4 regions of the Agrobacterium fabrum str. C58 genome follow, and region 1 is predicted to be linked to each of the others. Evidence: predicted binding sites of a transcription regulator. Region 1 holds the regulator's gene; each other region holds the start of a gene.
What was found. Region 1 encodes LexA, which represses DNA repair genes until DNA is damaged. Its sites were predicted from a motif close to TGTTCNNNNTGTGTTCNG; they were not measured.

Region 1 (2,202 bases):
CATGGCGGGCAGGGCAAGCAACCGGTCGCAATAGGCCTTCGCCGCCGGCGAAAGATCGGCGCCATAGGTCTGGAAACGGAACGCCACCGGGCAGAAGAAAGCGTCGACCGCCGTGAATTTCTGACCGGCTAGAAACGGTCCGCCGAATTTTGCGAGGCCTTCACTCCACAGCGCATCGATGCGCTTTATATCGGCCGCAAGCCCGGCATCACCGGCTTTGGGTTTTACGCGGATGCCGACCGACATGGGGTAGAGATTGCGAAGCGAGGAAAATCCCGCATGCATTTCACTCGCCGCCGAGCGTGACCAGGCCCGTGCCTGCTTGTCGCCTGCCCAGACGCCCTGATGTCTCTCGGCGAGATATTCGGCAATCGACAGCGTTTCCCAGACCGTCACCCCTTCGTCGACGAGGCAAGGCACCTTGCCGGTCGGCGAAAAGCTGGAGAAGGAAACACCTTCGCCAAAGGGAATGAGTTTTTCATCAAAGGCGATGCCAAGCGTGCGCATCAAAACCCAGGGCCGCAATGACCATGAGGAATAGTTCTTGTTGGCAATATAGAGATCGTACATGGCGTTTTCCCCGATAGAACGCACATTTCTACACCTGCTAAGGAGCCTTGGAATATCGCAAAGAATCCATGGCTCCCATAAGGCCAATTGATGGAGGGGCCGTCATACACGACGGAATTTCGCAGCAACGAGTGCGTTTGCCAATCTCACAAAGAAAAGGCGCATCAATTCAACGGAACGATGCGCCATTCATTTCGAAAGCCAAATCTACCCGTGAAAACCTATTCGGTTTCAGTAATACCGGCAGCAGCCTCCAGCTATCAATGGTAACGGCGTATCAACCCGACCAGCTTGCCCTGAATCTTCACCCGATCCGGTCCAAAAATGCGGGTCTCGTAGGCAGGATTGGCCGCTTCCAACGCGATGGACGCACCCTTGCGGCGGAAGCGCTTCAGCGTGGCTTCTTCATCATCCACCAGCGCCACGACGATATCGCCCGGATTGGCGGTATTACCGTTGCGGATGATGACGGTATCGCCATCAAAAATCCCGGCCTCGATCATCGAATCGCCTTTGACCTCAAGCGCGTAGTGCTCGCCCGAACCCAGCATGTCCACCGGCACGGCCAAATCATGGGTATTGTTCTGGATGGCGGAAATCGGCACACCGGCAGCGATACGACCCATGACGGGAATGGTGGCAGCTCCGGCGAAATCATTGGCAGGCGCCTTCACGGCAGGCGCCGGTTCCGGCTCCTTCGGTTTTCCAAGGCTGCCCTCGATGACGCTCGGCGAAAAGCCGCGTTGCGGCCTTGCGCCCGGCGTATAAGCCTCGGGCAGTTTGATAACCTCCAGCGCTCGCGCCCTGTTAGGTAGCCGGCGAATAAACCCGCGCTCTTCGAGCGCGGTGATCAGCCGGTGGATGCCGGATTTGGAAGCAAGATCGAGTGCGTCCTTCATTTCATCGAAGGAGGGCGGCACGCCGGACTCTTTCATTCTTTCATGAATGAAGAGAAGCAGTTCCTGCTGTTTGCGCGTGAGCATGAGGAAAACACCCTTGAGAATCGTCGTTGAAGTCGCGAAACAAATACAGAACGAACACTATATGTTCCATATGTGTTCCGCAATCCCCTAAAATTTCGTGAAGGATGCATATCGAATCCTGATTCAATCTTCGAAACATGAAGAGATCAGGCCGATGATATAAGTAGCGTTGGGAATAGACGCCGGTCGGGGATTCCGATCGATGAAATTGTCGCGGGAACAGTTTCCAGGTCAGATCACGACCTCGGAGCCGAAGCGGCCTGAACGCGCCGAAGCAACGCAGAGTGATGGCCCTCTCCGTTGCTTCTTTTATTCGCCTTGAAGCGACAGCCTCATGGCGCAAGGTCGATGACTGCGTTTGCCTGACCTGCTCTTCCGCCGGCTATTTCACGCCGTTGGAGAGGAATGCCTGCAGCTCGGGCGTTTGTGGTTTCTCGAAAAGCTGTTTCGAAGCGCCCATTTCCCAGATCTTACCCTGATGCATGAAGACGGTCACATGTGCGACGCTGCGGGCAAAGCTCATTTCATGGGTCACCAGCAACATCGTCATGCCTTCCCGCGCCAGCTGTTCCATGACGAGGAGCACCTCTCCCGTCAGTTCGGGATCGAGAGCGGATGTCACCTCGTCGAACAGCATGACTTTCGGCCG
Region 2 (2,202 bases), 770 kb from region 1:
AGCGCACATGCGGCAGATGCGGCGGCAGGCCGGGGCCGATGGTGCCCACCTTCTGCCCCAGCCGGTTCTGCACCGGAATGAGCTGAACGATGGTTGAGGTGACGCCGGAGAGCCTGCGCTTGAAATTCGGCGCGAGTACCTGCACATCTTTCAGACTGACGTGGGACAAGATGGGCTTCCGTCTCTGCGGCTGAAGGTTGATTCGTCAGGGAGCGATGCGCCCGCTCGAGGCGCATCGCATCGGGCCAATCAGCCCCACTGAACTGCGAGAATCTCGTAACCCTTGGCACCACCCGGCGCGTTGACTTCTATGCTGTCGCCGACTTCCTTGCCGATGAGGGCGCGGGCAATCGGCGAGGAGATGGAAATGCGGCCGGCCTTCACATCGGCTTCCTGATCGCCGACGATCTGATAGGTCTTTTCCTCGTCGCTGTCTTCATCGATGAGCTTGACGGTGGCGCCGAACTTGATCTTGGAACCGGACATCTTGGAAAGATCGATGACTTCCGCGCGCGCGGTCAGGTCTTCGAGTTCGGTGATGCGGCCTTCATTGTGGCTCTGTGCTTCCTTGGCAGCATGGTACTCGGCATTTTCCGAAAGGTCGCCATGGGCGCGCGCTTCCGCAATTGCCTCGATGATACGGGGACGCTCCTCCTGCTGGCGAAAGCGCAGCTCCTCCTGCAGCTTGACGAATCCACCCTGAGTCATCGGTACTTTTTCTACCATTTTTTTATCCTTCGTATTCCGGTCGCTTTACTTGCAGACACAAAAAGAAACAGGTTCCGGAGAGGAACTCCGGAACCATGCCAAAATCAGAACTGAGCCGACTATATCAGAAGACGATAGCGAAATGCCAGCAAATTTGAGCCGAGGATATTTTTCTAATTAATCAATGGCTTAATTTCCAATATTGACAGCCGTCAATAGAACATATAGTGAACATATCCATGAAGAAGTCGATCAGGCAAAGGCTGGCCATTCTCTCCGACGCGGCCAAGTATGACGCATCCTGCGCATCGAGCGGCACGGTGAAACGTAACTCCGCAGCATCGGGCGGATTGGGCTCCACGGAGGGGTCGGGCATCTGCCATGCCTATGCGCCGGATGGGCGCTGCATTTCGCTGCTGAAGATCCTGCTCACCAATTTCTGCATCTATGACTGCGCCTATTGCATCAATCGCTCCTCCAGCAATGTCGAGCGGGCGCGGTTCACCGCCGAGGAGGTGGTGTGGCTGACGCTGGAGTTTTACCGGCGCAACTATATCGAGGGGCTGTTCCTGTCCTCCGGCATCATCCGTTCGTCCGACCATACGATGGAAGAGATGGTGCGCGTGGCGCGGGAGTTGCGGGTCACCCATGGTTTTCGCGGTTATATCCATCTGAAATCCATTCCGGAAGCATCGCCCAGGCTCATCGAGGAGGCGGGGCTTTATGCTGATCGGCTGTCGATCAATATTGAATTACCCACCGATAGCGGTGTCAGTCGTTTCGCGCCGGAAAAGCAGCCCGCCAATATTCGCCGCTCCATGGCGGATATCCGCCTGAAGATCGAAGAGGCGGGGGAGCCAACCATCAGGACAAAAAAGACCAGACGTTTTGCGCCGGCCGGCCAGAGCACGCAGATGATCGTGGGGGCGGATGGCGCTGACGATAGCACCATTCTTTCCACCAGCGCCCGGCTTTATGGCAGTTACGGTCTGCGGCGCGTCTATTATTCCGCTTTCAGCCCCATTCCGGATTCGTCGAAAAACCTGCCGCTCATCAAGCCGCCACTGATGCGCGAGCACCGGCTTTACCAGGCGGACTGGCTTTATCGTTTTTACGGTTTCGACATCGGCGAGATAACGGCAATCGGTGGCGACGGCATGCTCGATCTCGATATCGACCCAAAGCTCGCCTGGGCGCTGAAACAGCGCGACCGGTTTCCGGTGGATGTCAACGTGGCGGATCGGGAAATGCTGCTGCGGGTGCCCGGATTCGGCACGAAGACCGTGGCCTCCATTCTGTCTTCCCGCAGGTTTCGGCGTCTGCGGCTGGAAGATCTGGCGCGTTTTGGCGTGTCGCTGAAAAAGGTCAAGGCCTTCGTCGTGGCTGACGGCTGGACGCCGGGCAAGTTGACCGAACGGCCGGACCTGCGGGCGATGTTTGCGCCGCAGCCCGAACAATTGTCGCTACTCTGATGTATGGACCGGTTCTGGAAGG
Region 3 (2,202 bases), 640 kb from region 1:
CGCTCTCCACCCCTGTAAACCGCGCCAGCCTCACCAGTTCCGCATCGAGCTTCTCCAGTCGCCCGGCCGAAGCGCGCACACCGGGTTCGAGCCACAGGCGGCGTACATCCAGCGTGCTGCGCTTGCGATCTGCCTTCATGTCGATGCGTCCAATAACACGGTCGCCCTCCAGAAGCGGGAAGACATAATAGCCATATTGCCGCTTCGGCTCCGGTACGAAGACCTCGATACGGTAATAAAAGCCGAATAGCCGTTCGGTGCGATTGCGGTCGCGCAGCAGCGGATCGAAGGGGCTCAAGACCCGGACGCGGGAAGACGGTTCCGGCACATCCGTCAGGTCAGCTGTGAAATCGGCGAAGGCAAAAGACGGGCGGGCAGTTTCGCCATCGCTGGAGAAAAGCGAGACCTCACACAATTCGTCGCGATGGCTTTTGACCCAGTCCCTCGCCTCCTGCGGGGTGACGAGATCGAAAAAGGCGGCGATTTCGCCGTGAGTGGCGAAACCCAGCCGCTTCAGCGCCTGACGGCAGGCCCAGTCGACGAATTCGGCGTGCTCCACCTCGGTTTCGTGATGCTCGCCGGGAATGACCCGTTCGGCCAGATCATAGACCTTCTGGAAATTCACGCGGCCGGCAATTGCGAGCTTGCCGGTGTGCCAGAGATATTCGAGGGCGGTCTTGGAGGGATGCCAGTTCCACCAGCCGCCGGACTGGTGCCCCTCCTCTTTCAGCTCCCGCGCCAGAACCGGACCGGTTGCCGCAATGCGCTCCAGCGTTTCGCCGAAAGCCGCATCAAAGCCCTCACCGTGCCATTTGCGCCAGCGCTCCTGAATGATCGGTTCGCGGCGGCGGAAGCGATGTTTCCAATAGGGATAAAATTCCGTCGGCACGATGGAGGCATCATGCGTCCAGTGCTCGAAAAGCGCGCGGTCCTTTTCCAGCAGCGTGGTCAGATGGTCGCGCCGGTAGGTCTGGTTGCGGGAGAAAATAATCTGGTGGTGGGCGCGCTCCACCGTGCCGATGCTATCCACCTGCACAAAACCGATATCGGTTATGAGCTGCAACAGGTCGCTCTTGGAAAGCGCCTTGCCGGGCGGCGAGGAAAGCCCCTGCCGCGCCAGAAAAATTCGTCTTGCCGCTTCGTTCGAAACCTTGATCACCATGGTGGCGAAGGTAGAACGGCTTTTTCAGGATTGCAATGTTCTTTTTTTGTTCCTTGTTTCACTTCTGTTGATGACGGGGTATAGAACCGGAAACGAGCGCGAGGATAAAAGCTTGGAAATCCGTTTCGACGCCGCCGGTGTCGCTTTCGAGGGCCGGCAGGCCCTGCAGCCGCTGTCCTTGACATTGATCGAACGGCGTATCGGCGTGATCGGCCTCAACGGCTCGGGCAAGACGACCTTTGCGCGGCTGATCAACGGGCTGAACAAGCCAAGCCAAGGCAAGGTTTTGGTGAACGGTCTCGATACCGTGGCGGACGCCAAAGCGATCTTGCAGATGGTCGGCTTCATCTTCCAGAATCCACAGAACCAGATCATCCTGCCGATCGTACGCGACGATGTCGCCTTCGGTCTCAAGCGGCTCGGTCTCGGCAAAACGGAAATCGAAAACCGGGTGAAGGCCGTTCTCGCCCGGCTCGCTGTTTCCCATCTTGAGGAACGGCGCGCGCATGAGCTTTCCGGCGGGGAGTTGCAGCTTGCGGCGCTGGCCGCGCTGCTGGTCACCGAACCGCAAATCCTCATCCTCGACGAGCCGACCAACCAGCTTGATCTCAAAAACCGGGCTATCGTGGAAAAGACCATGGCGGCGCTGTCGCAGTCCTTGATCGTCATCACCCACGACCTGCCGCTGCTTCAAGGCTTCGACCGTGTGCTTGTTTTCCATGGTGGCGCGCTGGTTGCCGATGCCGGCCCCGAAGAGGCGGTGGCACGCTATCTGGAGGTGGCGGCGCAATGAAATCGCTGCATGTGGAAGGCACGGGATGGTTCTACCGCGTCTCGCCGCGCCTCAAACTCCTGACGCTCATGGGCTTCAGCATCGCGCTGTTCCTCACCCGCGACCTCGTTCTGTTGGGATGCGCCGCTATTCTGGCCGCCGTAATCCTGCGCGAAACGCGGCTGCCGTTCCGGGAAATCGGCGTGCGGTTGCGGCCGGTGATGCTGACCATTTTCCTTGTCGCGGCCTTCAGCTATCTGCTGCTGCC
Region 4 (2,202 bases), 670 kb from region 1:
GCCTCATCGGAAGCGCAGCGTCAGGCGCTGTGGCACATGCGTGAAAGCATGTCGGACGCGCAGAAGCCGGAGGGCGGATCGATCAAGCATGACGTTTCCGTTCCGGTGTCGAAAATACCGGAATTCATGACTACTGCGGAAAAGGCCGTGCTCGCCGCCATTCCCGGCGCCCGCATCTGCGCCTTCGGCCATCTCGGCGACGGCAACATCCACTACAATATCTCCCAGCCAGTCGGTGCCGACAAGGCCGAATTCCTCGGCCGCTGGCGAGACATGAACGAGATCGTGCACGGTATCGTGCTGTCGCTCGGCGGCTCGATTTCGGCCGAACATGGTATCGGCCAGCTGAAGCGCGACGAACTGGCCGCCATCCGGCCCGGCATTGAAATGGAGTTGATGCATCGCATCAAGCACGCCTTCGACCCTGCGGGTATCATGAACCCCGGCAAGGTTTTGGTGGGGTAAGATTGCCGGCCTCAGGCCGGCGTTCGCAAAGCCCAGGCCGGCACCATTTCCGCATTCAAGCGGCGCGGCTTTTGCCCGCCAACCAGCTCCTTAAGGCTCATGCCCGATTTTGCGATTGCAAGGGCCTGTGTCTTTGGCAGGAGGTATCCGTGTTCCAGCGGCGGTGCGCGGTGCACCATGCGGCTGAAGATATTCCGCCGGTGATAACGCGAGGGCGAAAAACGTGCGGGATCAGGGCAGATCGCGACATATTCGAGGATTTCGTCGATCCAGCCCGCCTGCGGGCGCGCACCGGGCTCGATCAACAACAGCCAGCCGCCACGCGCGGATTGCAGGATTTCCTGAATGTCCCACTGCCCATAAAAGCGGCAACCGGCGGCATCGGCCACGCGCGACGATCCATCGCGCGAACCGTGATCGAGAATCACCACATCGCTCACAAGCCCTTCCACTGCACCGGTCACAAGCGCGGACAGCGTGTGCGCCAGTTCCGGTTCCTGATCCCGGCATTCCATTAAGACTGTCAACATAGGCATAGCTCTAACGCATCGCACAATAAATTGCCACTGGCCTCTTTGCGATGGAGAATAGCCCGATGCGTGCGGCACATTGCACCGGCGTCGATAGCCATCCGGCTTCCGCCGTTTGTGCCGCAGGCCGGCGACCCAGTCGTAATCTCATAATTTTGTTCTTGTATTGTTCTCATTCCTGATGTAGGAATTTAATCATTCGGACGGCGAGCAAACGCCGCTCCAGATGGAAACGGTTTAGGGCGTTGAGCGTGCCTTGATGGCGTGCGGCGCTCTGGGAGCATCCAGATGAGAAACCATACGCTTGACGGGCAGGCCACCTTTCAGCCGAGCCATATGCCTGATATTGCCAATGCGCTTGCCGATGCATCCGGCCTGCGCATCGAGATCGACCGTCGTCGCGGGCGGGGCGCCGGGTTGAACCCGGACGGGCGCTTCGAGGCCTTGCAGCGCGAGGTTTTCGACGATGGCTGGCAGACGCTTGAGGATATGCCGGAATTCCGCACCGAGGTGCAGGTCGAAAAGCCGCGCAGCATTATAACTCACAACGAATCTCCAGATATCCCGTTCGACCGTTCCATCAATCCCTATCGCGGTTGCGAACATGGCTGCATCTATTGTTTCGCAAGGCCTAGCCACAGCTATATGGGGCTTTCGGCCGGGCTCGATTTCGAGTCGAAGCTTTTCGCCAAGCCGGATGCTGCAAAGCTGCTCGAACGGGAATTGGCGAAACCGGGCTACAAGCCGCGGGTGATCGCCATCGGCACCAATACCGATCCTTATCAGCCGATAGAGCGCGAATGGCGTATCATGCGGCAGATACTGGAAGTGCTGGCCAAGGCCGATCACCCCGTCGCCATCGTCACCAAATCGGCGCTGATCAGGCGGGACATCGACATTCTGGCGCCAATGGCTAAAAAGGGTCTCGCCAAGGTCGGCATTTCCGTAACCACGCTGGACCGCAAGCTCGCGCGCAACATGGAACCGCGCGCTGCCACGCCGGAGAAACGGCTGGAGGCAGTGAAGGCATTGACGGAGGCTGGCGTTCCGGTTGCCGTGATGATGGCGCCCGTCATTCCGGCCCTCAACGATCATGAGATCGAACGTATTCTCGAGGCCGGCAAGGCAGCGGGGGCGACCGAGGCTTCTTATGTGCTGCTGCGTCTGCCACTGGAGGTGAGCCCACTGTTTCGCGACTGGTTGTTGC

Region 2: the regulator LexA is predicted to act here: its motif matches at 925-942, upstream of ATU_RS10660 (putative DNA modification/repair radical SAM protein).
Region 3: the regulator LexA is predicted to act here: its motif matches at 1,199-1,216, upstream of ATU_RS03700 (energy-coupling factor ABC transporter ATP-binding protein).
Region 4: the regulator LexA is predicted to act here: its motif matches at 1,152-1,169, upstream of ATU_RS03555 (PA0069 family radical SAM protein).

The regions. Positions count from the first base shown of each region.
Region 1 is NC_003062.2:1,389,340-1,391,541, forward strand. Features, by position in the region: gene ATU_RS06880 (glutathione S-transferase family protein) at 1-570, opposite strand, end outside; gene lexA (transcriptional repressor LexA) at 831-1,553, opposite strand; gene ATU_RS06890 (amino acid ABC transporter ATP-binding protein) at 1,936-2,202, opposite strand, start outside.
Region 2 is NC_003062.2:2,157,320-2,159,521, reverse strand. Features, by position in the region: gene ATU_RS10670 (glycosyltransferase family 4 protein) at 1-169, opposite strand, end outside; gene greA (transcription elongation factor GreA) at 250-726, opposite strand; gene ATU_RS10660 (putative DNA modification/repair radical SAM protein) at 948-2,180, shown strand; gene ATU_RS10655 (UdgX family uracil-DNA binding protein) at 2,180-2,202, shown strand, end outside.
Region 3 is NC_003062.2:748,099-750,300, reverse strand. Features, by position in the region: gene ATU_RS03705 (winged helix-turn-helix domain-containing protein) at 1-1,162, opposite strand, end outside; gene ATU_RS03700 (energy-coupling factor ABC transporter ATP-binding protein) at 1,275-1,955, shown strand; gene ATU_RS03695 (energy-coupling factor transporter transmembrane component T family protein) at 1,952-2,202, shown strand, end outside.
Region 4 is NC_003062.2:720,968-723,169, reverse strand. Features, by position in the region: gene ATU_RS03565 (FAD-binding oxidoreductase) at 1-465, shown strand, start outside; gene ATU_RS03560 (glycosyltransferase family protein) at 477-995, opposite strand; gene ATU_RS03555 (PA0069 family radical SAM protein) at 1,284-2,202, shown strand, end outside.